Regions from separate parts of the Nesterenkonia sp. K-15-9-6 genome, predicted to be linked through region 2. Evidence: predicted binding sites of a transcription regulator. Region 2 holds the regulator's gene; the other holds the start of a gene.

Region 1 (14,340 bases), on a different contig from region 2:
ATGCCAAGCCGGTCGACGACCTGATCGCCGCCACCGCACCCGGCTGGTGGCGCCGCCAGCACGAGATCGAGATGAGCTCCATGGCACGCTCCCGGCTGCGTCGGGTCGCCAAGGAGTATGTCCGCCCCGGGGTGTCGATCAACGATCTGCACTCCTCGCTGATCGAGGTGCAGACCGAGCGGGAGGAGTGGTCCCGGCACGCCGTGGAGGACTCCCAGCCGAAGGTGCCCAAGAGCCTGGACCGGCTGGCCGACATGATCGGGCATGTGCAGACTCGGCTGGAGAAGCTGGTGGGCGTGCTGCGGCCGGTGGATCCTGAGGACGACGCCGACCGGGATCTGCTGGACATGCCGGCCGAGGAGATGATCTCCACGGTGGAGACTCTCGCCGAGGATGAGAAGCCCTTGGAGACGCTGCCGGAGCGCACCCTGGTCACGGAGCAGCTGCGTGAGCAGGGCTTCCGTGAGCTGATGGACGACTTCTCCGCCCGCGAGGTCCCCGCCGAGCGTGTCGCCGACGAGCTGGAGCTGGCCTGGTGGCAGTCCGCGCTGGAGGCGATGATCTCGGGCGACGACTACCTGGCCATGACCACCGGGGAGAATCTCCGCAGCATCGAGGCCGAGTTCCGGGCCGCCGACGCCGCCCATGTGGAGACCGGCGCGCAGCGGCTGACCCACGCGCTGGCGGTGCGCTGGAAGTCCGCCGTCGAGTCCCACCCGGAGGCTGCGGCCCGGCTCAAGGAGCTGCTGCGCGACGGTGAGCCCACCGTGACCGGGCTGGACGCCGTCGACAGCGCGCTCACCCAGCCGCTGGTGCCGGTATGGACCAGCTCTCCGTTGGGTGTGGCCGAGCAGTTCCCGGCCCAGGCCCGCTTCGACACGGTCATCCTGCTGGACGCGGAGACGCTGTCGGTGCCGGCCGCGCTGGGCCCGATCTCCCGGGCCGAGCAGGTCATCGCCTTCGGCGACCCCGTCTCCGGCACCCCGAAGCCCTTCCACGTGTCGGCGGATCCCGCGGCCCGCGAGGCGGGGCAGCAGGTGCCGACGTCGATCTTCGCGGAGCTGGCCGAGGTGCTCCCGCAGCACCGGCTGCGCCGGGTGCACAGGGGTGTGGACCAGGAGCTGACCGAGCTGCTCTCCGAAGCGCTCTACGAGGGGGATCTGGAGCGTCTGCCCGATGCCGCCCAGCTGACCGGGCAGGGCCGCCGTCTGGTGGTGGAGCACCTCGGTGACGCCCTGGGCCGACCGGGGGCACGCGACTCGGTGGAGTCTCCGACCGTGGAGGTCAACCGGGTGGTGGACATGGTCTTCGACCACGTGCGCACCAGCAAGGACCGGTCGCTGGCGGTGGTCACCGGCTCCGAGTGGCATGCTCGGCGCGTGGCGGATGCGATCCGGGTGAACCTGGCCAATCACAGCTGGGCGCGGCCCTTCTTCGACTCTGACGAGGGGGAGAGCTTCGTCGTCGCCCCGGTGGAACGTGCTCACCATCTGGTGCGGGACCGAGTGATCTTCTCGCTCGGCTATGGGCGCAGCATCAAGGGTGAACCGGTGCATCACTTCGGAGAGCTCTCCGAGCCGCGCGGCGAAGAGCTGTTCGCCGTGGCGACGACGCGGGCGCGCGGCGAGCTGACCGTGGTGACGTCTCTGGCGCCCGAGGACCTGGATCCTGCCCGGCTGGAGTCGGGAGCCGCTCTGATGCGGCGCCTGATCGAGCTGGGTCTGCGTGCAGAGGACAACCCCTCCGGCTCTGGTTCCCTGAAGGACCCGCTGGTGCTGGACCTGGTGGACCGGATCCGTGCTCGCGGGGGTCGTGTGGAGGACGGATTCCGCGGCACGCTGGATCTGGCGGCCTGCCCGCGGAAGATCAGCCCGCAGTCACCGGTGGTGCCGCTGGCGATGGTCTCCGACGGCACGGACACCTACGCGGCGATGAGTGTGCGTGAACGTTCCCGGCAGCGGCCTGCTGCCTTCGAGGCGCTGGGCTGGCACTATCTGGTGCTGTGGACCATCGAGGTGTTCTCCGATCCGATCCGCTGCACCGAGGTGGTCGCGGAGAAGGTGGGCCTGGCCGCCGGTCCCGAGTTCGCCGAGCATGGACGGATCGCGCTGAACACCACCGGAGCGCTGGCGGAGCGGCTGCCGCGCGACGGTGCCGGGGCGCGGGTTCGCTTCGGCGGAGCCGCCGACGCGGAGGACGAAGATTCGCATCGGCGTGCCACCACCTGGGCCCCGCCGCGGGAGCGCGGCAAGTGGGTGCGATGACGCCTGCGGCCGACGCGCCCGACGGCACGGATCTGGACGGCCCGGCTCCCGACGGCACGGATCCGGACGGGGCGGGGGCGCAGCGCTCGGGACGCCGGGGACGGCGTCGCGTGATCGCGCCCGCCACCTCCGGGCAGCCGGAGGAGACCGAGTCGCAGGCGTTCATCCCCGCCTCGCTGGAAGACTCTGCGCAGGACGATGCGGCCCCGGCCTCGAAGGGGGCGTCAGGCTCCGGAGGGACTGACCCTGACCGGAAGTCGCCCCTGAGCGCGCGGGATCGATGGATCCTGGAGCAGCGCCCACCCCACTGGGACTGAGTCCTCGACGCTGGTGGGGTGTTCCTCCACAGGTCCGTCGCGTGCGGCGCTGACACGCGCGACGATCCACAGCCTCGCCCGACGTTCTCGTCGTGTGGGTCTGTGAGCGACAGGGTGGAGGGCATGACGCTCACCGCAGGACCTGCTCGCCTCCCACCGCCGCCGCGCCCCAGCGGATCCGCCGGACCCGCCGACTCCCGCAGCGCGGTCGCTGCCCGACGATCCGCGGGGACCGCTGCCGGCGCGATCACGCGGCGGAGCCGTCGTGCACAGGCCCAGAGACCGGGATTCCCGACGCCGCCCCGTTCAGGCGTCCGACGTCGCCCTCCACGGGTGGCGCGCAGGCTGCGCGGAGGAGGCTTGGGCCTCAGGCTGCGGCGTCTGCGGGTTCCCCTGGCGCTGCTCTGCGCGCTGGGTGCGGTGCTGGCCGGGCTCGCCTCGGGTGTGGAGTCCCGTGGGGAGACGGCGACGGCGGTGCGGGTGACCCAGGATGTCTCGGCCGGGGATGAGTTGACGGCCGCCGTGCTGGAGGAGGTCTCGGTGGACGCCGAGGCCGTACCGGGCGAGGAGCCGGTCCGCGTGGAGGATCTGCTGGGCCGCCAGGCAGCCGTCCCGCTGCCTCGCGGGGCGATGGTCCTGCCGTCGCAGCTGGTCGGCCCGGGGCTGCTGGCGGGCCAGCCCGAGGACCATGTGGCGGTGCCGGTGCGCCCGGCGGACACGGCGCTGGTGGGGATGCTCAGCCCGGGCCAGCGGGTGGACGTGATCCTCTCCTCCGAGTCGCTGGAGGACGGCACCTCCTCGCGGACTGTGGCCCGTGCCGCGCTGGTGCTGTGGGTCCCCTCAGGCGAGAGCGACGACTGGTTTCCGCAGGCCGGCGACGCCGGTCAGGTGCTGGTCGTCGGGGTGGATCCGTCCACGGCCCAGGACATCGCGCAGGCAGCCCACGAGGGGCGTCTGCATCTGAGCCTGGTGGGGTGAGGGCAGGCCCGACGTCGAGGGCCGGTGCCTCAGTCGGCCGTGGCGGAGGCCGCAGCGGGCTTGGGCGCCGAGGAGGAGCTGGAGGAGGGGCTGGAGGACGACTCGGAGCTGGAGGAGGAGCCGCGCGAGTCGGTGCGGTAGAAGCCCGATCCCTTGAAGGTCACCCCCACGCTGCCGAACTTCTTGCGCAGTGTGCCCGAGCACTCCGGGCACACGGTCAGCGAGTCGTCGCTGAACGACTGGACGATGTCGAAGGCGTGGCCGCAGGCCTTGCAGGCGTAGGAGTACGTGGGCATCGGATTCCTCAGTCAGGGGACAGTCGGCAGGCTCACCGGTCGGGTGCCGCCGCATGGACATCTGCCGACCACTGATTCTATACCGCCGCGAGGCGCCGGCGGGTCAGCGGAGTCTGCGGAGCCCCTCGGGCGTCACCACCGCGTCGACCGCGAGGTCATGGGGCTCCACGGGGAAGGACCCGGCTGGCAGGACCTCTTCCGGTCCCACCACCGCCCAGGCGGACACCTGCTCACGCAGGTCAGCGGCCTCCACCTCGGCGAACATGCGGTCGTAGTAGCCGCCGCCCTGGCCCAGGCGATGCCCGGAGGTGTCCACGGCCAGGGCGGGCAGCAGCATCTGCAGCGGGCCCTCGGCCAGGACGTCACTCAGCGTCCGAGCGTGGCCGACCGGTTCGTCCAGAGGCAGCACAGGGTGGCGTCGTGTCTCGGACTGCGCGGCCCAGCTGACCCATTCCAAGCGGGGCACCGGATCGTCCGCGACGCGGGGGAGCAGCACCTGGCCTCCGCGGCGCAGATGCCGGGTCAGGAACGGCCGGACATCGGGTTCGTGGGCCATCGGAAGATACGCGGCCACGCGTGCCCGGGCCGGCACATGCTCCTCGAGCACCCGTCCCAGAGCCTCCGCGCGGCGAGCACTCTCGGTGACGTCGAGGGTGCTGCGGGCTGATCGGATCCGCGCCCGGGCCGCCTTCTTGGCCTCGGTGATCTCACTCATGGGCCCACCCTACGTCCTGGTCCAGACCACAAGACGGCGGCGGGCCGAGCGCTGTCCCCGGTGCGGGGACGACCACCGATAGAAACCGCCGTCGCGATTCATCAGGGAGACGCATCCCGACACGAGGGACACAGGTCCAGCGGCCCAGGTTCAGGTCGCCGGGTGGAGCTCGCCACGCATCTGGTCGGCCAGAGCGGCATACCGCGGACGGAAGGCGTAGACGCACAGCAGACGCAGCAGGCTGGCCTGCTCATAGACGGCCACGGCGTCCTCCACGGGAGAGTCCAGCACCCGGGACAGCTCCGCGGCCGTGCCGTCCACCGCCAGGAGGACCTCCTCTGCTTGGCCCGCGCTCCAGACGCGCTGGCGGTGCCGCCAGGTCGCATGCGCCCGCAGGTTCCCCAGGTCGAGCGCCGGGTCGGCGAGACAGGCGGTGTCCACGTCCAGCAGCCCTGGCCCCTGGTCGGCGGACCAGAGCACCTGCTTGTCGTGCAGGTCCCGGTGGGCGGGCCGCGGGGTCATCTGCGGCAGCCTTTGCAGTGCGACGGCGGTCGACTCCACGGCTTCGATGAACAGCTCCGCCTCCGCCTGGCCCGTCCGCAGCACCGGCATGGCCTGCTCCGTCCAGCGGCGCAGCACAGCGATCTCGTCTCCCGGGGCATGCACCGGCAGCCCGGATGCCGGAGCCGGGCGGAGCACCGCCTCGCGCCACGCCTCCAGGACCTCGCCCCAGGCCCGGGCCCAACCGGGTCCTGCGGCGGCGTCGTCCTCACTGACCTCATGCAGTCCTGCGCCGGCCAAGGCGGCGAAGGCCACCGAGGACTCGTCATGAGCGAGCACCCGCGGGGTGCGGAAGGGGCCGTCGAAGGTCGCCGCGCGCGCCACGCCGTCGAGGATGCTCTGGGCACGACCGGGCCGCACCAGTTTGCGGAACTCCACGGCCGAGCCGTCCTGGTGACCCGACGTGGTGCCGTCCGGGCTTCGACGCACCACGGCCCGTCGACCCGGCCGATGAGAGACGACGACGGCGCCGGGGCCACGCAGCTCCGTCAGCTGCGGCAGTCGCGGGTCGCTCCACGCTTCGAAGAGCTCCAGAACTCCGGTCCCGCTGTGATACCACCCGGCGCGCAGCGCTCCGGAGGTGTCAAGGGCCTCCACCGCAAGTCGTGTTCGACTCGATGCGGCCGGCGACCGCTTCTCCGGCCACACGCGCGTCACGGTCACCGGCCCGGCCTCGGTGTCCAGATGCTCCGGGGGCAGCGGCGACAGCGCCGACCCGGTGCGGGGTGCGCTCATCCGTGGATCGACCGCTCGGCCATGGAGATGCGCCGCGAGGCCTTCTGCGGCCAGTTCTCCTCCCGTCGGCGGAAGGGGTCCAGGGCGGCGCGAAGATGGGCGTAGGCCTCCCACGCGGCCAGGGACTCCTCATCTATGGGGGTGATCTCCCGGTAGCCCCGGAGGAACGCCTCCGCCAGCTCCACGTGGTCGGCCGCGCGGCAGGACGCCACCCAGGAGCCGACGTCGCGCATCGCGGGGCCCTGCCCGGCGCGGTCCAGATCGATGATCCGCACCCGGGAGCCGTCCTCGCCGGAGACCAGCACCTGGTCGGGGGAGAGGTCGCCGTGCAGCTCCACCAGCTCGGCCGACTCCGCCTCCTCCACCAGCGGGGAGATCATCTCGGCGAGCATGTCGGCCCGCTGGCCCAGCCAGGGTGCGATGAGTCCGATGGCGTGGACTGCCTCGGCCACATCCGGGTCGAGCACCCGGTCAGGAGCCTCGCCCAGCTCGCCGGAACGGACGTGGAGCTCCGCCACGATGGTCCCGGCGGTCTCCGCCGCGGACTCCACGGGGTGCTCCAGCAGGTCGCCCTGACCCCACCAGGGGGTCAGCAGGGCGGTGCCGCGGTCACCCAGCGGGCGCACCGGCTCCAACGGCACTCCGAGCCGACGCCACCGGTCGGCGGTCTCCAGCTGCGCGGCGGCGGGCTCAGCGGTCACCCGCACCACATGGGGGCCGCCGTCGAGCTCCACGACGGCGACCACCCGACGTCGGGGGTTGTAGCGCAGGACCCGCCATGGCACCTCAGCGCCGGCCGTCTCGGCCAGAGCCTGACGGGCCTCCAGCAGCTCCCGGGCCAGGGCCGGGTCCGACCACAGGGAGCCCGAGACCCGATAGACGGGCTCGTCCTGGTGGACGGTGAGGCGCTGGTCCACTCGCTCGGCGCGGGCCAGAGACTTGGCGTACTTGTCCTGGTCGCGGGAGATGACGGTCCAGCCGTGGTGCGCCGGACCTTCGGCGTCGACGTCCACCGGCTCCCCGCCGGTGAGGTCCACATCGGTGCGCTCCCAGGCCAGCACCACGCTGCGCTCCGGCTTCACCCGCAGGTGCCGGCCGCGCACCGGCATGCCCAGCCAGCTGGACAGGGCGGCGTCGTCGAGCAGCTGGGCCACCTGGTCCAGCTGGGCGATCTCGGCCACGGCGACATCGGCCTCATGCGCCTGCGGAGCGCGGATCTTCACCGGAGGCACCGGCATCGTGCGGTAGGTGGCCTGGGCGAGCTGCTCATCCGGATCGGCGGCGCCCGCGGGGATCTCCGGGGACTCCATGGGTGTCTCCAGCTCCTCCGGGGAGACCGCTCCGCGCGCCGCCTGAAGCGGCCGGGCGGCGTCCTCGGGTGCCGGCTCCGCTGTGGTTCGTGCTGCGCTCACGCATTCGCCCTCTCGTCCAGGGCGGGGTCCTCCGCGCGCTGCCGCGCGGCGGGCACACCCGCCGTCCCGTCGACGGCCGCCGCCTCGGGGCTCTCCCGGGGCGAGGTCTCCTGCTGGGTCGACGCCCAGCGAGCGACCCGGCTGGACTCGTCGGCGAGCAGCTCGTCCGGTGAGCCGTCCTCGACGATGCGACCGTCCTGAAGCCAGAGTATGCGGTCCAGACCTTGGAGGGTGCTGAGATCATGCGTGATGGCGACTGTGGTCCGCCCTCGGGTGAGCTCGCGCAGCGAGGCTTCCACCAGGGCGCGGGACGCCGGATCCAAGCCCGTGGTGGCCTCGTCGAGCACCACGATGGGGGCGTCGCGGACCAGGGCCCGCGCGATGGCGATGCGCTGACGCTGCCCCCCGGAGAGCGTGTCCCCGCGGGCGCCGAGCACGGTGTCGTAGCCCTGCGGCAGGGCGCGGATGAACTCATGGGCCCCCGCCCGGCGGGCCGCCTCCTCGACCTGGTCGTCGGTGGCGTCGAGCCGTCCGTAGCGGATGTTCTCCCGCACCGAGGAGGCGAACAGCACCGACTCCTGCAGCAGGATGGAGATGTTGCGTCGCAGGTCTGCCCGCCGCACCCGCCGGGTGTCGCAGCCGTCCACCAGCACTGCGCCGTCGTCGGGGTCGGCCAGCCGCAGGAGGTAGCCCGCCAGCGTGGACTTCCCGGACCCGGAGGGTCCCAGCAGGCCGACACGCTGACCGGCCGGGATGTGCAGGCTCAGGTCCTCGAAGAGCTCCCGGCCGTGGCCGTCGCGGGCAGTGACGCGGTAGAACGCGACGTCGCCGGAGACCCGCCCCATCGGCAGGGCGGGGTCCGGGTCGGTGATCTCCACCGGCTCGTCCAGCAGGTCGGCGATGCGCTCGCCGGAGGCCGCCGCTCGGGCGATGCGGCCGGTGTACTTGGCCATGTCCCGCAGCGGCTTCATCGCGATCTTCAGGTACATCAGGAACAGCACCATGTCCCCGGGGGTCATCACCCCGCGCAGCACCTGCCAGCCGCCGAAGCCGAGCACGACGGCGGTGGAGATCCCCACCAGCACGTCAGTGGAGCGCTCCAGACGGGCGGCGAGCTTACGGGCTCGGATGCCGGCCTTCAACGCGGTGGCGTTGCCTGCGGCGAAGCTGGAGGCCACCACAGACTCGAGGCCGTAGGCCTGCACCACGCGGATGGCGGCCAGCGCCTCGGCGGCGTCCCCCACCAGCTGGCCCTCGCCCTTGCGGGTGGCTCGGGAGGCCGAGGAGATCTTCGGGGAGGAGAACCGGGAGATCACGAAGTACAGCCCGGCGGTGACCAGCACCACCAGCGAGAGCGTGGGGTTCATGATGATGACCACCACGAACAGGGCGACCAGGGTCAGCACGTTGCCCACCAGCGGCAGTCCTGCGGTGACCGCGACCTCCTGCAGCCGGCCCATGTCGCCCACGAGCCGCTGAGAGGTGTCACCCACCGAGGCGGTGGAGTGGTAGCGCAGGGACAGTGACTGGATGTGGTCGAACACCCGGGTGCGCAGCCGGGTGACCACCTTCACCCCGGTCTTGGCGAACGCGATGGTGGAGACGTAGTTGCACACGGCCCGCCCCCCGACGATTCCGGCCAGCAGCAGCGCCCACAGCACCACTGTGGTGGTGACGTCCCCGGCGAGACCGGTGGTCTCGGCCAGCTGGGCGCCGAGCGCCTCGGTGACGGCGTCGACGGCGAACTTCACCGGCCAGGGCTCCAGGATGCGGAACGCGACATCACCGGCCAGGGCGATGAGCCCGAGGATGATCAGCAGCTTGTGCTCGCCCAGATGCGGCAGCAGCATCCGCAGGGTCCGGGAGACGGCCTGACGGTGCTGGCGGCGGGAGGCGGCGGAGGCGGCGCTCATCGGGGGCTCACCTGCTCGGATGCGACGTGCTCCGGAGTGGGCAGCAGCGCGAGCAGCTGGGCGCAGCGGTGCTGCCAGCTGTGCTCAGCGACGGCGGCGGCCCGCCCGGAGGCGGCCAGCCGGGCCCGCAGTTCAGGACGCCGGGCCAGCTGATCCAGGGCGTTGGCCAGGGCGTCGACGTCACCCGGGGCGACCAGCAGGCCGTGGGCGCCGTCGCCCAGGACCTCCGGCAGCTCCCCGACGGCGGAGGCGACCACGGCGACCTCGGCGGCGAGGTACTCGTAGACCTTCAGCGGAGAGAAGTAGTGCTCGGCCCCAGGGGAGGGCATCGGGTAGGGCGCGACCGCGACGTCGAAGCGACCGAGGATCTCCGGAACACGGGCCGGCGCCACCGCACCGTGGAAGTGGATGCAGTCCTGCAGCCCCAGCCGCTGGGCCAGGTCGCGCAGCGGGTCCAGCTGAGGGCCGGCACCGCAGATCTCCAGCCGCCAGGGGCGCGTGCCCCCGGCGTCGGCGGCATTGCCGGTGGCTGCGGCCACGGCCTGCAGCAGGATCTCGGTGCCGTGCCAGGGTTTGAGCGTGCCGACGAAGCCCACGGTGAAGGGGCGCAGGGAAGCATGGTGCTCGGCATCGGTGTCGGCATCGGCGCCGAGACCAGGCCGGATGCGGTCGGTGTTGACCCCGTTGGGGATGACGGTGACCGCGGCGTCGCCCTCCACCTGACGCACCCAGTCGGCCACCGGGCCGGAGACGCAGGCCACGATGTCGGCGGCGGCGAAGGTGCGGCGCGTGGCCTCCCAGGCGGAGGCCTCGTCGTGCAGGCTGCGGTGAGTCTGCTGCTCGGCGATGAGCGGGGCGTTGACCTCCACCGCGAAGGGGATCCCGGTGCGGGCGGCCAGCCGCGCGCCGGCGTCGGAGAACAGCGCGTAGCGCTCGTAGACGGCCTCAGCGCCGTCGAGGGCGGCCAGCTGGGCCATCTCCGCGGCCACCTGAGCCACGGCGGCCTCCCGCGCCGCGGCGTCCTTGGCCCCGGGCACCGGGACGACCACCACCGGCAGATCCGCCAGGTCCTCAGGGACCGATTCGGTCTCCGGCCGGCCCGGGCGGTCGCCGCGCTTGGTGCCGTAGACGGTGACCTCGTGCCCGTGCGCTCGCAGGGCGCGGACCATCTCCTGGACGTGGACGGAGGCACCCTTGGTGCCGAAGACACCGATGCCCGGGTCGGCGAGCAGATAGGCGATCCTCATCGGGCACCTCCGACTGGTGCGGCGGTGCGCTCCACGGGCACCAGGGCGCGCAGGGCGGCGGCCTGGCGGCGGGAGTCGAAGTGCTCCTCCACCAGAGCGCGCGCCCGGTGGACCATCCGGTCATGGACGGAGGACTCGGCCACGGCCTCCTGGACCGCGTCGGCCAGGGCGTCGGCCAGGGCGCCGACGTCGCCGCTGGGCACCAGCCACCCGGTCTCGCCGGGGACGACCACCTCGCCGACGGCGGTGACGTCGGCGGCCACGCAGCGGATGCCGCGGGCCATCGCCTCCAGGAGCACGGTGGGCAGTCCGTCGGCGTTGCCGTCGGAGCCGACCACGAAGGGGGCGACGAACACGTCGTCGGTGCCGAGTCGCGCGGAGACCTCGGCCTGGGTGAGCGGACCCAGCAGGCGGACGCGGTCGTCCAGTCCGAGCCTGTCGATCTGGGCGGTCAGGTCCGCGGCCAGCGGCCCGTCCCCGGCGATGTCGGCGGCGACGTCGACCCCGCGCGAGCGCAGCACGTCCACGGCCTCGATCAGCAGGCTGAAGCCTTTCTTCTCCACCAGCCGGCCCACGGCCAGCAGCCGGGGCACCCGCGCCGGGTCGGAGCCACGTGCGCGGTCCGGGGTGAAGGGGAAGCGCTCGAGCTCCAGGCCGTTGCGCACCAGCTGCAGAGTGTCGGTGGCCTCGGGGAAGCGGCGGCGCAGATCGGCCAGGTTGTAGCCGCTGATGGTGATCGCATGGTGGGCGTCGGCGAGCTTGGCCTTCAGGTCCGTCGGGTCCACATCCTGGTGGAAGATGTCCTTGGCGTGGGCGGTGAAGGAGTACGGCAGCCCGGCGATGCGCCCGGCCAGCCGCGCCACCGTGGTGGCCACCGAGGCGAAGTGGGCGTGGAGGTGCGTGACCCCGTGTTCGCGGGCCAGCCGTGCGACGGCGACGGCCTGGGCGGCGTCGTCATGGCTGTGGCGGCGCAGCTCCTCCCAGGCCTCGGCCACGCCCGACGCCGGCCCGGCGCTGAGAGCGTCCCACAGGCGGGTGGCCGAGCTGGGGCGCGGCACGTGCACCACCGGGGCCTTCACCCGGGCGAGCTCCGGATGGAAGCGGCTGTCCGTGGTGGGACGCAGGGAGAAGATCACGATCTGCTCGCCCTGGGCCTCGCGGGCCAGGATCTCCGAGACGACGAACGTCTCCGAGAAGCGCGGATACATCTTCAGCACGTAGCCGACCACCGGGGCGGGGGAGTCAGCGGACGGAATCGACTCGGACATGGGTGGGAACCTCCGGGGTGTGACGTCGTGACTCCAGAGTGGTCCTGCGACATGAGAGCACGATGAGAGCCGCGGAGGCCGGCCTCAGGTCAGGAGGAGCTCCCGCGGACCCGGCGGGTTGGCTCCCGCGCGAGACACCGCGACGGCGGCGCTGCGCAGGGCAGTCCGGGCACAGGCACGGAGACCCTGCTGATCCGGCTCGCCCCGTGTCAGAGGCCCGGTGAGATCAGCCTCGAGCAGGGCGTAGAGCAGACCGGACATGAACGCGTCTCCGGCGCCGATCGTGTCCACCACGTCCACGGCCGGAGCCGGCAGGGTCTCCTGCCACCGGCGCGTCCCGATGGTGCACCCTGCGGCGCCTCGGGTCAGGACGAAGACTCCGCCGCTGAGGCCGGCGTAGTGGGCCACGAGGTCCTCGACGCTCATCTCAGGGTGGAGCCAGGCGGCGTCCTCATCGCTCATCTTCACCACATGGGCGAGTGAGGCGATGCGTTCGACCCGCTCGCGCAGCACGCCCCAGGCGGGTGCCAGAGACGGTCGGACATTGGGGTCGAAGGAGACCACCGTTCCCTCCGGGGTGCCGCGCAGAGTCTCCTCCACGACGTCGGCACCTGGGTCCAGGCTGGTGGCGAGCGACCCGGTGTGGATCAGGTCGGGCCGGCCCAGGTCCAAGGACTCGGGAGCCCAGGTGACGTCGAAGGAGTACTCGGCTGCGCCGTCGTCGTCGAGCACGGCATGGGCCGTCGAGGTGCTGGCGGTCTCCGGACCGAGCAGGCTCAGCGAGACGCCGGAGCGCTCCACATGCGCCCGGACCAGCTCACCGGGCCCGTCGTCGGCGATATGGGTCGCCAGTGTCGTGTCCACCTCCAGCCGGGCGAGGCCGACGGCGACGTTCATGGGACTGCCGCCCGGGTGGGTCTCCTGCCGGCCGGTGGGGTCGGTGACGATGTCGACCAACGATTCACCGATCACCAGGACATGACAGTCTGTGGCCTTCTGGGGCATGGGAGTCCTCCTCCGTCAGTTCTGGCGCGTCAGGCGTCGGTACGGTCGTTCGGGAAAGACGAGCTCGGTGAACGTCACCAGCCCTCCGTCCACGGAGATCTCCACCACGCTGCCGTCGACCAGGACCTCCACCGCGACGTCGTCGTGGCTCGGGCGTGTGGGCAGCGGAGCCTCGTCGACAGAAGGGTAGGCGGGATGCACGTCCGGCCCTCCAGTGCGGGTCCGGTCACAGACGACGTGGCCGCTGGCGGCGTCGACGGTGAGACGCAGGCCCGTGGCTGGTGCCGATTCGGGCCCGCTGTCGAGGACAAACGTCGTCGAGTCGTCACCGGCGACCGTGGTCGAGAAGATGAGCAACCCCGAGGCCTCGTCTGCTGTCCGTTCCGGAGACTCCTCGGCGAGCACCAGACGCGGAGCATCGGCAGGCACGATCGGGGTCTGGCGGAGACGATGACGCCCATCCGGATCACGCACCAGGGAGACCTCGCGCACCAGCGTCATCGCGGATCGCCACGGGACGGTCGGGGTGACTTCCGCATACTCCCAGTTGCTGGCCCATCCGACCATGAGTCTGCGACCATCAGGCACGTTCGAGAACGACACCGCGGCGTAGCAGTCCCTCCCGAAGTCGAACCAGTCGAAGTCGGCGGGATCCTGGGAAGTGCTGAGCCTCTCCGGGGTGAATCGTTCACCGTCGAAGTCCCCGATGAAGTACTGCGTCCCCGAGCCCCCGGCAATCGCTCCCGGGTTGAGGCTCACGATCATGGCCCAGCGGGAGTCTGCGGTTCCTTCGACGGGCAGCTCGAACAGGTCAGGGCACTCCCAGACGCCTCCTGTGGCGTGTGCCGGGCCGAACTCCGAGGTCCGGGTCCAGGACCTCAGGTCCGGTGAGGTGTAGACGGCGACGCGGCGGTCAGTCGCTTCGACGACGACCATCACCCAATGCCCGTCGTCACCGCCGTACCAGAAGACCTTGGGGTCGCGGAACTCACCGGATCCGATGTCCAGGACCGGGTTCTCCGTATACCGCGTCCACTCGTATCCGCCGTCGAGGCTGTAGGCCAGGGACTGCGCCTGGCGGGGCCGTCCCTCGGGAGTGCGGCTCGCGGAGGTGTAGACCGCGACCAGGGCGGTCTCCCCGGGGCCGGCGAACCCGGCGGTGTTGCGGTGGTCCACCACGGCGCTGCCGGAGAAGACCATCTCCTCGTCGGTGTGTTCGATGGCCACGGGCTGCTCGTGCCAGGTGACCAGATCCGTGGAGGTCGCGTGACCCCAGGAGATGCTTCCCCAGGTGGAGCCGTGCGGGTTGTTCTGGAAGTACAGGTGGTACACGCCGTCGTGGAAGAGGAGCCCGTTGGGGTCGTTCAACCAGGTGTCGCGAGCGGCGAAGTGTGCTGCGGGGCGCCAGCCATCGGTGCCGGCTGAGGTTTCGAGGGGGACGGTTCCGGCCGTGGTCATAGGGGGTTCTCCTCGGGAGGGGGGGCATGTCATGGGTGCGGGGCCGGTTCAGGACTCCCCGTCGGCGATGTAACGGTCGTAGGCGCCCTGGTAGGCGTCGATGACCTCATCGACTCCCAGACTCTCAAGCTGCTGCAGGTAGCCGTCCCATTCGTCGTCGACGGTGCCGGT
Region 2 (14,340 bases):
TGGGATCGATCAGCGCCTGGTTGCCGTCACGGAGATCGACGGCGCACCACCGCGGAGCGGAGGTGATGACCTTGTCCGGCCAGGTCCGATCCGGCAGGGAGACGGTCATCTGGTCCTGGAAGGGCACGTACCGGTGATACGGCATCGGCGAGGTCTGCTGCAGAGTGCGCATGGTTCATCCTTGGGTCGAGAGAGTGCGGTCGAGAAGCCGAGGCGCCGGTCAGCAGGACCGGGGTATGAGACTCCGCAACGGGGTTCGGCTCGTCAGGATGCTGCGCCGTGGATGATGTGCTGCACGCGCGACAGCTGGTCCCCGCTGCGGCGGAGAAGCTGTAGTAGTCGCGGTGCGGTCGTGAAGGTCAGCACGTCTCTCACGCTAGCACGTCATCTGCGCGCTGCCCATGACCTGACGCCGGACGTTCCAGAGTATGGACCGGCCGGACGCCTGGTGCCCCGGGCCTTCAGAATCCCAGACGGCCCAGCTTCTTGGCGTCCCGCTGCCAGTCCTTGCTGACCTTGACGTGGAGATCCAGATAGACGGGCGTCCCGAGCAGCTTCTTGATGCCCTCGCGGGCCTGTGTGCCGATCTGTTTCAGCCGCGCGCCCCGGCGGCCGATGATGATCGCCTTCTGCGAGTCACGCTCCACGTGGATGCTGACCCGGACGTCGAGCAGCGGGCGGTCCTCCGGGCGGCCCTCGCGGGGGACCATCTCCTCCACGACGACGGCGATCGAATGCGGCAGCTCGTCGCGGACGTCCTCGAGAGCGGCCTCCCGGACGAGCTCCGCGACCATGACCGCCTCGGGCTCATCCGTGAGGTCCCCCTGCGGGTACAGGGGCGGGGAGAGCGGCATCATGGCCGCCAGCTCATCGGCGACGACGTCGACCTGGTCCCCCGCGACCGCCGAGACGGGGATGATGGCGGAGAAGCCGTCGGCCTGGCGGCCCTCGCCGGCGAGGTGCTCACGGCCCAGCTGGTCCACGGCCATCAGCTGCTCGGCCAGGGCATCCCGCGGCACGGTGTCGGTCTTGGTCACCAGGGCGACCACCGGCTTATGCGGGACCTTGGTCAGCTGCCCGGCGATGAACCGGTCCCCCGGGCCGATCTTCTGGTCCGCCGGCAGGCAGAAGCCGACCACGTCGACCTCGGAGAGCGTGTCGATGACCAGATCGTTGAGCCGCTGGCCCAGCAGCGTCCGGGGCCGGTGCAGACCCGGGGTGTCCACCAGGACCAGCTGGGCATCCTCCCGATGGACGATCCCGCGGATGGTGTGGCGCGTGGTCTGGGGCTTCGAGGAGGTGATCGCCACCTTCGAGCCGACCAACGCGTTGGTCAGCGTCGACTTCCCGGCGTTGGGGCGCCCCACGAAGCTGGCGAATCCCGCGCGGTGGTTCTCATCATGCTCTGCGAAGGTGATCTCTGCGTCGGTGCTCACCGCTGCTCCTGCCGGTCGGTCCTGTGGTCCTGGTCGTGTGGGTCGTGCCGGTCCTGCGCGTCCTGCTCTCCGGCGTCGTGCTGGTCGGCGTCGTGCTGGTCGGCGTCGTGCTGAGCGGCGTCGTGCTGAGCGGCCGATCCTGTGGCGGTGGTCGGTCCGGGGGTGGGTGCCTCCGCGCCGGCCTCCCGACGATCCTGGGCCTCATGGGCGAAGACCTCGGGGGCGTCCTCGGTGCCGAGCCCGGCCCGGGCCCCGCGGCGACCTTCGACCTCCCAGGCGAGCACATGGCTCACCCGGTTGCGTCGACCCTCGAGACGGTCGGCCCGCAGCACGACCCCGTCGATCTCGACCTCGGAGCCCGCGATCGGCACTCGTCCGAGAGTCTTGGCGAGCAGCCCGCCGAGCGTGTCGACCTCGTCCTCGTCGTCGAGGTCGAGGTCGAAGAGGTCGGCGAAGTCGTCCACCGCCATGCGGGCCGCGAGGCGACGGCGTCCGTCCTCGAGCTCCTCCACCTCGGCGGACTCGACGTCGTATTCGTCGACGATCTCCCCCACGATCTCCTCGATCAGGTCCTCCAAGGTCACGAGACCGGCGGTGCCGCCGTACTCATCGACCACGACGGCCACATGCGTGGACTCCCGCTGCAGCTCGGAGAGGAACTCGGAGACCATCTTGGACTCGGGCACGTACCGCACGTCACGCTGGACCTCGTCCACCGTGATCGTGTCCGCGGTCCGGCCGCGGAACTCATCGGAGACCTCGCCGGCGCGCAGCTGGTGCTCCAGGAATGCCACGTCCTTGAGGTACACCATCCCCGTGATGTCGTCGGCGGATCCGCGCACCACCGGCACACGCGAGTATCCGGACCTCAGGAACAACGTCATCACCTCCGGCAGCGTGGCTCCGGTGTCCACGGTGACCATGTCCGTGCGCGGCACCATGACCGCCCGGACCCGAGTCGCGGAGAGGTCGAAGACGGACTGGATGAGCTCTGCCTCGGCGTCCTCGAGGATGTCCGTCTCGGAGGCACGGGCCACGAACTCTCGGAACTCCTCGTCGTCGAAGAACCCCTGGTATGCGTCATCCGTGCCGGGTGCGATGCGGGCGCCGACGCGGGCCAGCACGACCGGGACGGGGCCGAGCGCCAGCCGCAGCCCCCGTACCAGTCGGGCGGTGGCGGCAGAGACCACCAGGTGATGTGCCCGCCCGAGTCGGCGTGGAGAGAGCGTGGCCAGCACGACGCCGCCGGCCAGCAGCACCAGCGCGGCGACGAGGGCTGCCAGGGCGACGTCATCGAGGAGGAACAGCACCGCCACCGTGACCAGCACGACCGCCGCGCTGGCGAAGATCCACCGCCACAGCTGCAGCGCCACGGTGTGCGGCACCGGCTCCAGCAGGATCTTCTGGACGGCTCGCGAGCCCTGCCTCTCTGCGATGTCCTCCGCCTCGCGCCGGGAGAGACGCATGAAGGCGGCCTCGGCGGTGGAGAGCACCGCGGCGACGGCGGCGCACAGCAGACCCGCCAGGGCGAGCAGAACGCTGCTCATGGTCCGTCGACGGTCGGGGTCGGGGCCCGTCGCCCGAGGAACTCTTCCAGGAGCCGTGCCTGGAGCGCGAACATCACCTGACGTTCGTCCTGCTCGACATGGTCGTGTCCGAGCAGGTGCAGGACCCCGTGGACCGTGAGCAGGGCGAGCTCGTCACCGGTCCCGTGTCCGGCCGCCTCCGCCTGCCGCCGCGCCACCTCAGGGCAGATCACGATGTCACCGAGCATGCCCTCGGCCACGGGCTCCTCGGCGGTGCCCGGGCGCAGCTCGTCCATGGGCAGGCTCATCACGTCGGTGGGACCGGGCAGGTCCATCCAGTCGAGGTGCAGCTGCGCCATCCGGGCCTCGTCGACGAGGGTCACGGTCAGCTCGACCTCCCGAGAGAGATGCAGCCGGGCATAGAGCATCCCGGTGAGGCGCCCGAGCATCTCCTGCACGTCCTCCGCCAGCGCGGAGGAGCCGGACTCATCGCTGATCGCCACACCCGCCGGCCGCGTGCAGGCAGATTCCGAGGACGGCATCAGCGCTCGTCCTCGGCCATGGCGGTCCTCTCGCTGCGGGGCCGCCGTCGGTCCTGCGGGCTCCGACGAGCGCCCTGGGGCCCACCGCCTGTCCCCGTGGAACGTCGGCTGTCCTGCCGCTGCTGGAAGGACTCATAGGCGTCGACGATCCGGCCCACGAGCTGATGCCGGACGACGTCCTGGGAGCCCAGGCGGGAGATCGTGATGCCCTCGACGCCGTCGAGGATGTCCAGCACGGTCCGCAGGCCCGAGTCGGTGCCATGCGGCAGGTCCACCTGGGTGATGTCTCCGGTGACCACGATCTTGGAGTTGAAGCCCAACCGGGTCAGGAACATCTTCATCTGTTCGGCGGTGGTGTTCTGGGCCTCGTCGAGGATGATGAAGGAGTCGTTGAGCGTCCGGCCACGCATGTAGGCCAGCGGAGCCACCTCGATGATCCCGGACTCCATGAGCCGCGGGATCGACTCCGGGTCGATCATGTCGTGCAGCGCGTCGTAGAGAGGGCGCAGATAGGGGTCGATCTTCTCGTTGAGGCTGCCCGGCAGGAACCCGAGCCTCTCCCCCGCCTCGACGGCGGGCCGCGTGAGGATGATGCGGTTGATCTCCTTGGCCTGCAGGGCCTGTACGGCCTTGGCCATGGCCAAGTAGGTCTTGCCGGTGCCGGCGGGTCCGATCCCGAAGACCACGGTGGCCTCGTCGATCTGATCCACATAGGTCTGCTGGTTCGCCGTCTTGGGCCGGATGGTCTTGCCCCGGTGGGACAGGATATTGGTGGTGATCATCCGGGCGGAGGCTCCGGCCTGGTTCGCCCGCACCATGGTCGCGACCTGCTCGACGATCTCCTCGCCCACCGTGGTGCCGGAGGCCGCCAGGCTCTTGAGCTGCGAGAGGATCTCCACGATCTGCCGGACGTCCTGCTCGGGGCCCGCGACCGTGATCAGCTGGTCCCGCAGGCCGATGGACGCCGCCGGGCAGATGCCCTGGAGGATGCGGATCGCCAGATCCTGCGGGCCGAGGGCACGGAACATCGTGTCGGAGTCGGCGAAGTGCACCGTGCGTTCGATGCTGCCCACCGGAGAGGCCGCGGCGCCGGCGGCCACACCGGAGGTGGAGTCGGCGGGGGTGAAGGGAGTATCAGTCATCGGTGCTCAGTCTACTGGTGATGTCGTCGGGAGCTTCCTCGCGCTCCCACCTGCCCAGCAGCACCTGTACGCCGGCCAGGGCGGCCGGCCCTGCCGTCGACGAACGCAGCACAGTGCGCCCCAGGCGCGCCACCCGAGCACCTGCGGCGACCAGCCGCTCGATCTCGCCCCGCGAGATCCCTCCCTCCGGGCCCACCAGCAGATGCAGCTCCTCGACGTTGGAAGCATCGACGTCCTGCAGCGCGCCGGCCAGAGTGTGCTCGTCAGACTCATGGAGCACCACGACGGCCCGCCGCGGATCCGCGGCAGCTGCCGCCGCATACTGCGCGGTGGTGTGCAGCTGCTCCACCTCGGGGACGGCGGTGCGGCGCGTCTGCTTGGCCGCGGCCCGGACCGTCGAGACCCACTCCGCGTGCTTCTTCGCCTCCCGACCCGCCTTCCAGCGGGCCACGGAGCGCTCGGCCTGCCACGGCACGATCCGGTCCACGCCGAGCTCCGTGGCGGACTCGATCGCCTGCAGGTCCCGACGGTCCTTCGCCAGCGCCTGGACCAGCACAAGACGGGGACGCTCGTCGGGCTCTTCCTCGACGGCGGAGACCTCCACCGTCAGCACACCGGCCCCCGTCTCGACCACCGATCCGGTGACCCGCAGCCGGCGCGTGTCGGAGAGGTGGACCTCCTCCCCGACCTCGAGGCGCATCACCGTGGCCGCGTGGTGGCCCTCCGCGCCGTCGAGCCGGACGTGGTCGCCGCAGGAGACGCCGTCGAGCCGTCCCGGCGCCAGGTGGAACAGCGGAGCTGTCACAGGCTGTCCCAGGCCTCGCGGAGTTTGGCGAACATCCCCCGGTGCTCCGTGGTGGACTCCCCCAGCTCCTCGTCACGCTCGGCGGCCAGCTCACGGAGCAGCTCGCGCTGGCGATCAGTCAGCTTGGTGGGGGTCTCGACCTTCAGATGCACCTTCAGCGCACCGCGGCCGCCGCCGCGCAGGTGCGCGACACCGCGGTCCCGCAGCGTCAGCACCTCGCCCGACTGCGTGCCCGGCTTGACCTCGATCTCCTCGGTCCCGTCGAAGGTCTCCAGACTGACCGTGGTGCCGAGGGCGGCGGCCGTCATGGGGATGGACACGGTGGCGTGCAGGTCGTTCCCGCGTCGGGTGAAGACGTCGTGGGGCCGGACGTCCACCTCGATGAACAGGTCGCCGTGCGGCCCGCCGGCCAGTCCGGCCTCCCCTTCCCCGGCGAGGTGGATGCGGTTGCCCTTGTCCACGCCGGCGGGGATCTTGACCTTCAGCGTGCGGCGTTCGCGCACCCTGCCCTGTCCGTCGCACTCCTGACACGGGTCCTCGATGATGCTGCCGAAGCCGGAGCACCGGGCGCAGGCTTCGGTCTGCAGGACGGTGCCCAGGATGGAGCGCATGGGCCGCTGGACCTGGCCCTGACCGTGGCAGTCGGGGCAGGTCGTCGGGCTGGTCCCCTCCCGCGTGCACGAGCCATGGCAGACAGAGCACGTGACCGCCGTCTCGATCTCCACCTCCTTGGTGGTGCCGAACACGGCGTCCTTGAGATCGATGCGCACGCGGATGAGGGAGTCTTGGCCGCGCCGGGTGCGGGAGGCCGGACCCGAGGCTCCGGCGCCGAAGAACGTCTCGAAGATGTCGCTGAAGCCGCCGAAGCCCTGGCCCCCTCCCCCGAATCCGCCGCCGAAGGGCGACCGGCCGTTCTCGTCACCGGTGGCGTCATAGTTGCGGCGCTTCTCCGGGTCGGAGAGCACCTCATAGGCGCGTCCGATGAGCTTGAACTGATCGGCGGCGTCCTCCGAGGGGTTCACATCCGGATGCAGCCTGCGCGCCTTCTTCCGGTACGCCTTCTTGATCTCATCGGTCGACGCCTCTCGGCTCACGCCGAGCGCCTCGTAGTAGTCAGTCACTTCTCACCCTTCAGAGAGAATCCGGGACAGGTACCGTGCCATGGCTCGCACCGCCGACATGGTGGAGCCGTAGTCCATGCGTGTGGGCCCGACGACACCGAGCTTCGCGGCGTCGCCGCCGTCGCCGACCGCGTACTCCGCAGCGACCACCGAGGTCTCGGACAGCGAGTCATGGCTCGTCTCATGACCGATCCGCACGGAGAGGCCACGGCGGTCCTGCTCCATCTCGGTGAGCAGGCGCAGCAGGACCACCTGCTCCTCGAGGGCCTCCAGGACGGGACCGAGCGAGGGGCCCAGGTCGCGGTCAGACCTGGCGAGGTTAGCAGTGCCGGCCATGATGATGCGATCCACCCGTCCGGACTCCAGCACCGCCTCCACCGTGTGGGCGACGATCGCGAGGCTGGAGCGCAGCGACGGCTCGACCGAGCCGAGCAGGCGGTCCACCGGCAGCGGCAGCGCCGAGGCGGACCGGTTGTGGAGCTCCCCGGCGAGCCGCTGACCGAGCACCTGCAGCGAATCGTCGTCCACAGGCTCCGGCAGTGTGGCCATCCGCTGCTCCACCTTCCCGGAGGAGAGGATCACGACCACCAGCACCTTGAGCGGCCCCATGGACAGGACCTCGATGTGCCGGATGCGCGCCGTGGACTGCTGGGGGTGCTGCAGGACGGCGACCTGGTTGGTGAGCATGGCCAGCAGACGCACGGTCTGCTCCAGCATGGCGTCATGGTCGTCTGCGGCCTCCACCAGGGTGTCCATCGCGCGACGCTCGGCCCGCGACAGCGGACGGACCTCGGTGATGCGGTCCACGAAGAGCCGATACCCCTGGTCGGTGGGGATCCGGCCCGCGGAGGTATGTGGGGCCGCGATGAGGCCCTCGGCCTCCAGGAAGGCCATGTCATTGCGGATGGTGGCCGGAGAGACCTCGAGGTTGTGGCGATCCACCAGCGCCTTGGACCCGACAGGCTCCTGGGTCTGGACGTAGTCCTCCACGATCGCACGCAGCACCTGCAGGCGACGGGTGTCAGACATCGCTGGTCTCCTCTCCCGGCGGCGATTGGCACTCTCCTGCGACAAGTGCCAATTCTAGCGCGTGTCGTCGGGATCCGCCGAAGTCGGCGCCGCCGCTGCTAGGCTCCCGGGCTGTGACATCTCCTCACTTCCCCACCGACTGGTCCGCCTGGGGCCCCGCGGACATGGCCGAACGGCGTCGCGCCCAGTACCGTGAGGTTCCGCCGCTCCCCGCCGACCACGGCACCGTGGTGGAGGAGACCGAGTCGGGGTGGGTCGGTGCCGTGGTGGGTGTGGAGGCGGCCGGCGGCATCCGCGTGGTCCGCCTGGAGGACCGCCACGGCCGCAGCCGGGCCTTCCCACTGGGGCACGGGTTCCTGCACGACGGCGCCCCGGTGGAGCTGGTCCCGCCGAAGCCTCGCACCGCCCCGCAGGGCCCCCGCCGCACCGCATCGGGCTCGCTGGCTGTGGAGGGCGCCCGGGCACGAGTCGCCCGGGCCTCCCGGATCTGGGTGGAGGGCACCCATGACGCCGAACTGGTCGAGAAGGTCTGGGGCGAGGACCTGCGGCTCGAGGGAGTCGTCGTCGAACCTCTGCACGGCGCAGACGACCTCGTCGGGGCCCTGCGGGAGTTCGGACCGAGCCGGGACCGTCGAGTGGGTGTGCTGCTGGACCACCTCGTCCCGGGCTCCAAGGAGAGCCGCATTGCGGCCGAGGCCATGTCCATGCCGGGGGCGGCCGGCAACGTGACAGTACTGGGCCACCCCTATGTGGACGTCTGGCAGGCGGTGAAGCCCCAGCTCGTGGGACTTCAGGCCTGGCCCGACATCCCTCGGCACATCGACATCAAAGTGGGCACCCTCCAGGCACTCGGCTGGCCGCATTCCGGGCAGCGGGACATCGCCGCCGGCTGGAAGCGGATCCTGGGGACGGTCTCCAGCTACACCGACCTGGAACCGGCCCTGCTGGGACGGGTCGAGGAGCTCATCGACTTCGTCACCGGCTGACGCCTGCGCCCGGCGGCTCCGCGGGGGTGTCGCCGGCAGCCCACGTCCAGGAGGGGGCGGTAGAATCTGCCTCATCCGTGCAGGCCCCCCGGGTCCGCACGACCGCCATCCCACGAGCATCAGAGAGGGGCGCCGTGCCACAGTCCGAGCCGCCACATCCGCAGCAGCCGAACTCGGGCGACCGTCACCGGCCTGCGGACCGACGCCGCCAGCACGCCGGGGACTCCGAGCGCGTCGAGGGCTCCGCCGACGCGGCGCTGCCACTGACCCCTTCGGAGGACCGTCGCTGGGCGACGCTGTCCCACTTCGGCGGGCTCATGGGCTGCGTGCCGTCGCTGATCATCTACCTCGTGTTCCGGGACCGAGGTCCGTTCACCGCACAGGAGTCCAAGGAGGCCCTGAACTTCACCCTGCCGCTGACCGTGGTGATGCTCGTCTGCTACGTGCTGGCGCTGATCCCCGCCATCGGGTGGATCTTCGGACTGGCCGCCGTCTTCCTGTGGGTCGTGATGACGATCTCAGGTCTCGTGGCGGGCATCGAGTGCAACAAGGGTCGCCCCTACCGGTACCGGATGAACCTGCGCCTCATCCACTGAGGCGACGGGTCACCGCATCGGCCAGCAGGCGGCCCTGCAGCGTGAGCACCACCCGTCCGCGCGGGCTCCGTTCGTCCGGGTTCAACGGTCCCTCCTGCGCCAGCCCCTCGTGGACCAGGGCCCGCAGGACTCCGTCGTCGAGGCGTCGAGCCCCAGGCAGCGCCTCATGCTCGGCCACGTCGAGGCCCTCGGCGATCCGCAGGCGCAGCATCAGGTGCTCCAGCGCCTGTGCGTCGTCGTCGAGAAGCTCCCTGCCGTGGCCCGGGGTGATGCCCTGGTGGAGCCGCTGGGCGTAGGCGGCGGGGTGCTTGACGTTCCACCAGCGCAGTCCGCCCAGGTGGGAGTGGGCGCCCGGCCCCGCACCCCACCAGTCGGAGTCCCGCCAGTAGTTCAGGTTGTGCTGCGACCGGGTCGACTCATCCCGCGAGAAGTTCGAGACCTCGTACCACTGGTGTCCGGCCGCGCTCAGCAGCTCGTCGGTGAGCAGGTACTTGTCCGCATGGTCATCCGGATCCACATCGGGCAGCTCGCCGCGGCGGACCTTCGCCGCCATCGCGGTACCCTCCTCCACGATCAGCGAGTACGCCGAGACATGGTCCGGATCCATCGCGACCGCAGTCTCCAGGCTGGTGCGCCAGTCCTCCAAGGTCTCTCCCGGCGTGCCATAGATCAGGTCCAGGCTGACCTGAAGGCCCTGGCTCCGGACGGCGTCGACCGCACGGGTGACATTGGCAGGATCATGGGTGCGGTCCAGTGTGCGCAGCACCTTCGGCACCGCCGACTGCATGCCCAGACTCACCCGGGTGAATCCGGCCTCGGCCAATGTGGCGGCGGTAGCTTCGTCCACGGTGTCGGGGTTCGCCTCCGTGGTGACCTCCGCCCCCGGGGCCACCCCGAACAGGGACCGGGCGCGCTCCAGGATGCGGGCCAGGGACTCGGCCGGGAGCAGCGTGGGGGTGCCGCCGCCGAAGAAGATCGTGCGCAAGGGGCGCTCGGGCGCCCCGGAGCGTGCCAGCAGATCCGCGGCGAACTCCAACTCCCGGATCAGCGTCTCCGGGTAGGACTCCCGGGACGCACCCGGACCGAGGTCCTCAGCCGTGTAGGTGTTGAAGTCGCAATAGCCGCAGCGCACCGAGCAGAAGGGGATGTGCACGTACAGCCCCAGCGGCGCTGAGGCGCGCCCGCCCAGCCCGGCGAGCACCCGCGCGGGCAGCGCGCCGTCGGCCGGGACCGGATCGCCCACCGGAAGCGTGGCAGGCACTGCCTACTTCTTGCCCTTCTCGCCGCCACCCTCGTCGGAGGACAGAGCAGCGATGAAGGCCTCCTGAGGCACCTCCACGGTGCCCACCATCTTCATGCGCTTCTTGCCCTCCTTCTGCTTCTCCAGCAGCTTGCGCTTGCGGCTGATGTCTCCGCCGTAGCACTTCGAGAGCACGTCCTTGCGGATGGCGCGGATGTTCTCACGCGCGATGATGCGCGAGCCGATGGCCGCCTGGATCGGAACCTCGAACTGCTGGCGCGGGATGAGCTCCTTCAGACGGGAGGCCATCCTCACTCCGTAGGCATAGGCATGGTCGCGGTGGGTGATCGCGGAGAAGGCGTCCACCTTGTCCCCCTGCAGCAGGATGTCGACCTTCACCAGGTCGGCCGCCTGATCACCCTCGCCCTGCCAGTTCAGCGAGGCGTAGCCCTTGGTGCGGGACTTCAGCTGATCGAAGAAGTCGAAGACGATCTCCGCCAGGGGAAGCCTGTACCGCAGCTCCACACGTTCCTCGGAGAGGTAGTCCATGCCCTCCATGGTGCCGCGACGAGCCTGGCAGAGCTCCATGACAGCTCCGACGAACTCACTGGGGACGATCACCGTCGCGGCGACCACCGGCTCACGGATCTCCGAGACCTTGCCGTCGGGGAACTCGCTGGGGTTGGTCACCACGTGGACCTCGCCGTCCTCCGCCGTGACGTCATAGATGACGTTCGGCGCGGTGGAGATCAGGTCGAGGTTGTACTCGCTCTCCAGACGCTGGCGGGTGATCTCCAGATGCAGCAGGCCGAGGAACCCGACGCGGAACCCGAACCCGAGAGCCGCCGAGGTCTCCGGCTCGAAGCTGAGGGCGGCGTCGTTGAGCTGCAGCTTCTCCAGCGCCTCGCGCAGCACCGGGAAGTCCGAGCCGTCGATGGGGAACAGCCCCGAGAACACCATCGGGCGGGGCTCGTCATAGCCACCGATGATCGCGTCGGCAGGCTTCGCCTGCGAGGTGACGGTGTCACCGACCTTGGACTGACGCACGTCCTTGACGCCGGTGATCAGATAGCCGACCTCTCCGACGCCGAGCCCCTTGGTCGGCTCCGGCTCCGGGGAAGAGACGCCGATCTCGAGCAGCTCATGGGTGGCTCCGGTGGACATCATCTTGATGCGCTCGCGATGCCCAAGACTGCCGTCGACGACGCGGACGAAGGTCACCACGCCGCGGTAGGTGTCGTAGACCGAGTCGAAGATCATCGCGCGTGCCGGTGCCTGCGCGTCGCCCTCCGGGGCGGGGATCTCCTCGACGATGCGGTCCAGGAGCTCCTCCACGCCTTCACCGGTCTTGCCCGAGACGCGCAGCACATCGGCGGGGTCGCCGCCGATCAGGTGGGCGATCTCCTCGGCGTACTTCTCGGGCTGGGCCGCCGGCAGGTCGATCTTGTTCAGCACCGGGATGATCGTCAGGTCATGCTCCATGGCCAGGTACAGGTTCGCCAGCGTCTGGGCCTCGATGCCCTGGGCGGCGTCCACCAGCAGCAGCGCCCCTTCGCAGGCGGCCAGCGAGCGGGAGACCTCATAGGAGAAGTCCACGTGGCCGGGCGTGTCGATCATGTGGAAGGCGTAGGTCTCGCCGTCGTGCTCCCAGGGCATGCGCACCGCCTGGGACTTGATGGTGATGCCCCGTTCACGCTCGATGTCCATGCGGTCCAGGTACTGGGCCTTCATCTCGCGGGGCTGGACGACTCCCGTCAGCTGCAACATGCGGTCCGCGAGTGTGGACTTGCCGTGGTCGATGTGCGCGATGATGCAGAAGTTCCGGATCACGCCAGGATCGGTCGCGGCGGGCACCAGAGGAGTGCGGGCCTTCGGAGACACGTGCGAGTGGTCCTTCCCTCGGGGACGGGATGTCGGGCTGACGCTCCATTCTTCCATGAAACGGGCGCAGCACCGTGCGGAGGACGGACTCGGCGCCCGGAAGACGCGACCCGGACGCCGCGGGCCCCGCCGCACCATGTGCGACGGGGCCCGCGGCACCCGACTCCGCGGCTGCGGAGACGAGCGTGATCCGGGATGGATCAGAGCGCGTTGACCTTGGCGGCCAGACCGGACTTGCGGTTGGCGGCCTGGTTCTTGTGGATGACGCCCTTGGAGACGGCCTTGTCCAGCTTGCGCGCGGCCTCGCGGTGCGCCGCCAGCGCGGCGTCCTTGTCCTCGGCCGCGACGGCCTTGCGGACCTTCTTCACCGCGGTCTTCAGCTCGGACTTGACGGCCTGGTTGCGCAGGCGAGCCTTCTCGTTGGTGAGGATGCGCTTCTTCTGAGACTTGATGTTTGCCACGTGTTGTCTTTCTGTCTGGGTTCACTGTGTGGTGAGGGCTGCATCCCTGCTTGGGCGGCAGAAGACAGACTGAGTGGCGTGGGGTTGCCATGGCGAATGCGCGACGTCATCAGGCAGAGGGGCCTGACGCCGCGCAGAGAGCTCTCTGCCGCAGGGAGTGCCGACCGCGAGGGCCGTAGACACTGCCTATAGATCGTAGCAGAGAACACGGGGCTCGTCTCACCTGGGGCGGTGCCGACGCTGGACTCACCGCCCGACGGACCCGGCGATGATCCCGATGGCGCGCTCCACGGCGTACTCGGGCGTCCGGGAAGCTCCCTTGGCCTCCGCGTCGGCGCGTGCCACCGCTTCCACGGCGGCCGCCGCCCGGTGGGACTGCCAGCGTCGGGCCGTCTCGGCGGCCTGACGCAGCTGCCAGGGAGGCACGCCGAGGTCCGAGGCCAACCGGTCGGCGCTGCCCCGATGGTCCACCAGGGCGGCGATCTGGCGCCCCTTGCGGGCCAGCGCGGCAGTCACGGCGATCGGCGAGACTCCGGTGGCCATCGCGTGGCGGTACAGCCGGGTGGCGGCGTCACGCCGCCCGTCGAATGCCGCGTCGGCGACCTTGAAGGCCGTCGCCTCCACCCGGCCGCCGTGGTACCGGTCAACGTCCTCCTCCGTGATCGCTCCCGGCACGTCCCGGATCAGCTGCTGGCAGGCTCCGCCGAGGTCCGACAGGGAGGATCCGGCGGCTGCCACGAGTGCTCGGGCGGCGTCGGGCTGGATCTCCCGACCCGCGGCACGGAACTCGCGCCGGAGGAAGTCCATCTTGTCCGTGTCGGACTTCGCCGCCGCGCAGTCGACGACGACGGCTCGCCCGGACATCGCATCCAGGAGCTTCTTGCCCCGGTTGCCGCCCGAATGACGCATCACCACGGTGACTTCGGCGTCAGGGGCCTCCCCGAGATAGGAGAGGGCGTCCTCCAGGAAGGCGTCGTTCATCTGCGCGAGATCCTCCGCCAGGATCAGGCGCGCCTCGCCGAAGAGCGACGGTGAGGCCACGGTGGCCAGCTCGCCGCGGGCTGCCGCACTGACGTCGAGCCGGGTGTACTCCAGGTCAGGGTGAGCACTGCGCAGCGTGGCTTTGATACGGTCCATCGCGCGGGACGCCAGATAGTCCTCAGGTCCACGCAGCAGCATCAGCGGCGCAGGTTCGACGAGACGGAAGTCCTCACCGGCGCGTGGTGACGCACCCTTGCGCCCGGCGGAGCCTCCGCCCTGGGTGCGCTGCCCCGCCCCCCGTCGCCCTGCTCCTCGCTGTCCTGCCCCGCGCTGTGCCGCTGCCATGTCTCCATCCTAGGCGGTGTCCAGGACTCGGACGAGGTGACCGCGCTCGCGACGCGGCGGCCGCCCCACGCAGGGTCGACAGCGGCCGGGCCCCGTCGATGTCTCGACGGGGCCCGGCCGGTGTCTGCGTACCTGCGGGTTGCGGATCAGGCAGGACTGGCGAGCTCTCCGGTGAAGTGTCGGCGCCCCTTGCGCGGATCCCATCCGGTGAAGGTCTCCACAACCTGACCTGCGGAGGCATCGACGCCT

Evidence for each region. The regulator HrcA, encoded in region 2, represses chaperone genes, less so after heat shock. The targets are predictions, from matches to a motif close to TTNGCACTCGNNNNNNNCGAGTGCNAA.
Region 1: SD455_RS06780 (FmdB family zinc ribbon protein) is a predicted target of HrcA. The motif match lies at 3,879-3,905, and genes of this name have one in related genera.

The regions. Positions count from the first base shown of each region.
Region 1 covers NZ_JBQYEY010000008.1:3,521-17,860, forward strand. The annotation lists gene SD455_RS06765 (DUF4011 domain-containing protein) at 1-2,264, shown strand, start outside; gene SD455_RS06770 (hypothetical protein) at 2,261-2,581, shown strand; gene cpaB (Flp pilus assembly protein CpaB) at 2,942-3,559, shown strand; gene SD455_RS06780 (FmdB family zinc ribbon protein) at 3,589-3,855, opposite strand; gene SD455_RS06785 (5-formyltetrahydrofolate cyclo-ligase) at 3,959-4,570, opposite strand; gene SD455_RS06790 (phosphotransferase family protein) at 4,721-5,866, opposite strand; gene SD455_RS06795 (phosphotransferase) at 5,863-7,278, opposite strand; gene SD455_RS06800 (ABC transporter ATP-binding protein) at 7,275-9,191, opposite strand; gene SD455_RS06805 (glycosyltransferase family 4 protein) at 9,188-10,438, opposite strand; gene SD455_RS06810 (glycosyltransferase family 4 protein) at 10,435-11,706, opposite strand; gene SD455_RS06815 (carbohydrate kinase family protein) at 11,791-12,711, opposite strand; gene SD455_RS06820 (GH32 C-terminal domain-containing protein) at 12,727-14,169, opposite strand; gene SD455_RS06825 (ABC transporter substrate-binding protein) at 14,218-14,340, opposite strand, start outside.
Region 2 covers NZ_JBQYEY010000001.1:32,470-46,809, reverse strand. The annotation lists gene leuA (2-isopropylmalate synthase) at 1-172, opposite strand, end outside; gene era (GTPase Era) at 462-1,436, opposite strand; gene SD455_RS00190 (CBS domain-containing protein) at 1,433-2,983, opposite strand; gene ybeY (rRNA maturation RNase YbeY) at 2,980-3,504, opposite strand; gene SD455_RS00180 (PhoH family protein) at 3,504-4,646, opposite strand; gene SD455_RS00175 (16S rRNA (uracil(1498)-N(3))-methyltransferase) at 4,639-5,451, opposite strand; gene dnaJ (molecular chaperone DnaJ) at 5,448-6,572, opposite strand; gene hrcA (heat-inducible transcriptional repressor HrcA) at 6,576-7,601, opposite strand; gene SD455_RS00160 (DUF3097 family protein) at 7,766-8,587, shown strand; gene SD455_RS00155 (DUF4870 domain-containing protein) at 8,722-9,183, shown strand; gene hemW (radical SAM family heme chaperone HemW) at 9,173-10,444, opposite strand; gene lepA (translation elongation factor 4) at 10,448-12,304, opposite strand; gene rpsT (30S ribosomal protein S20) at 12,505-12,765, opposite strand; gene holA (DNA polymerase III subunit delta) at 13,012-14,091, opposite strand; gene SD455_RS00130 (MaoC family dehydratase) at 14,238-14,340, opposite strand, start outside.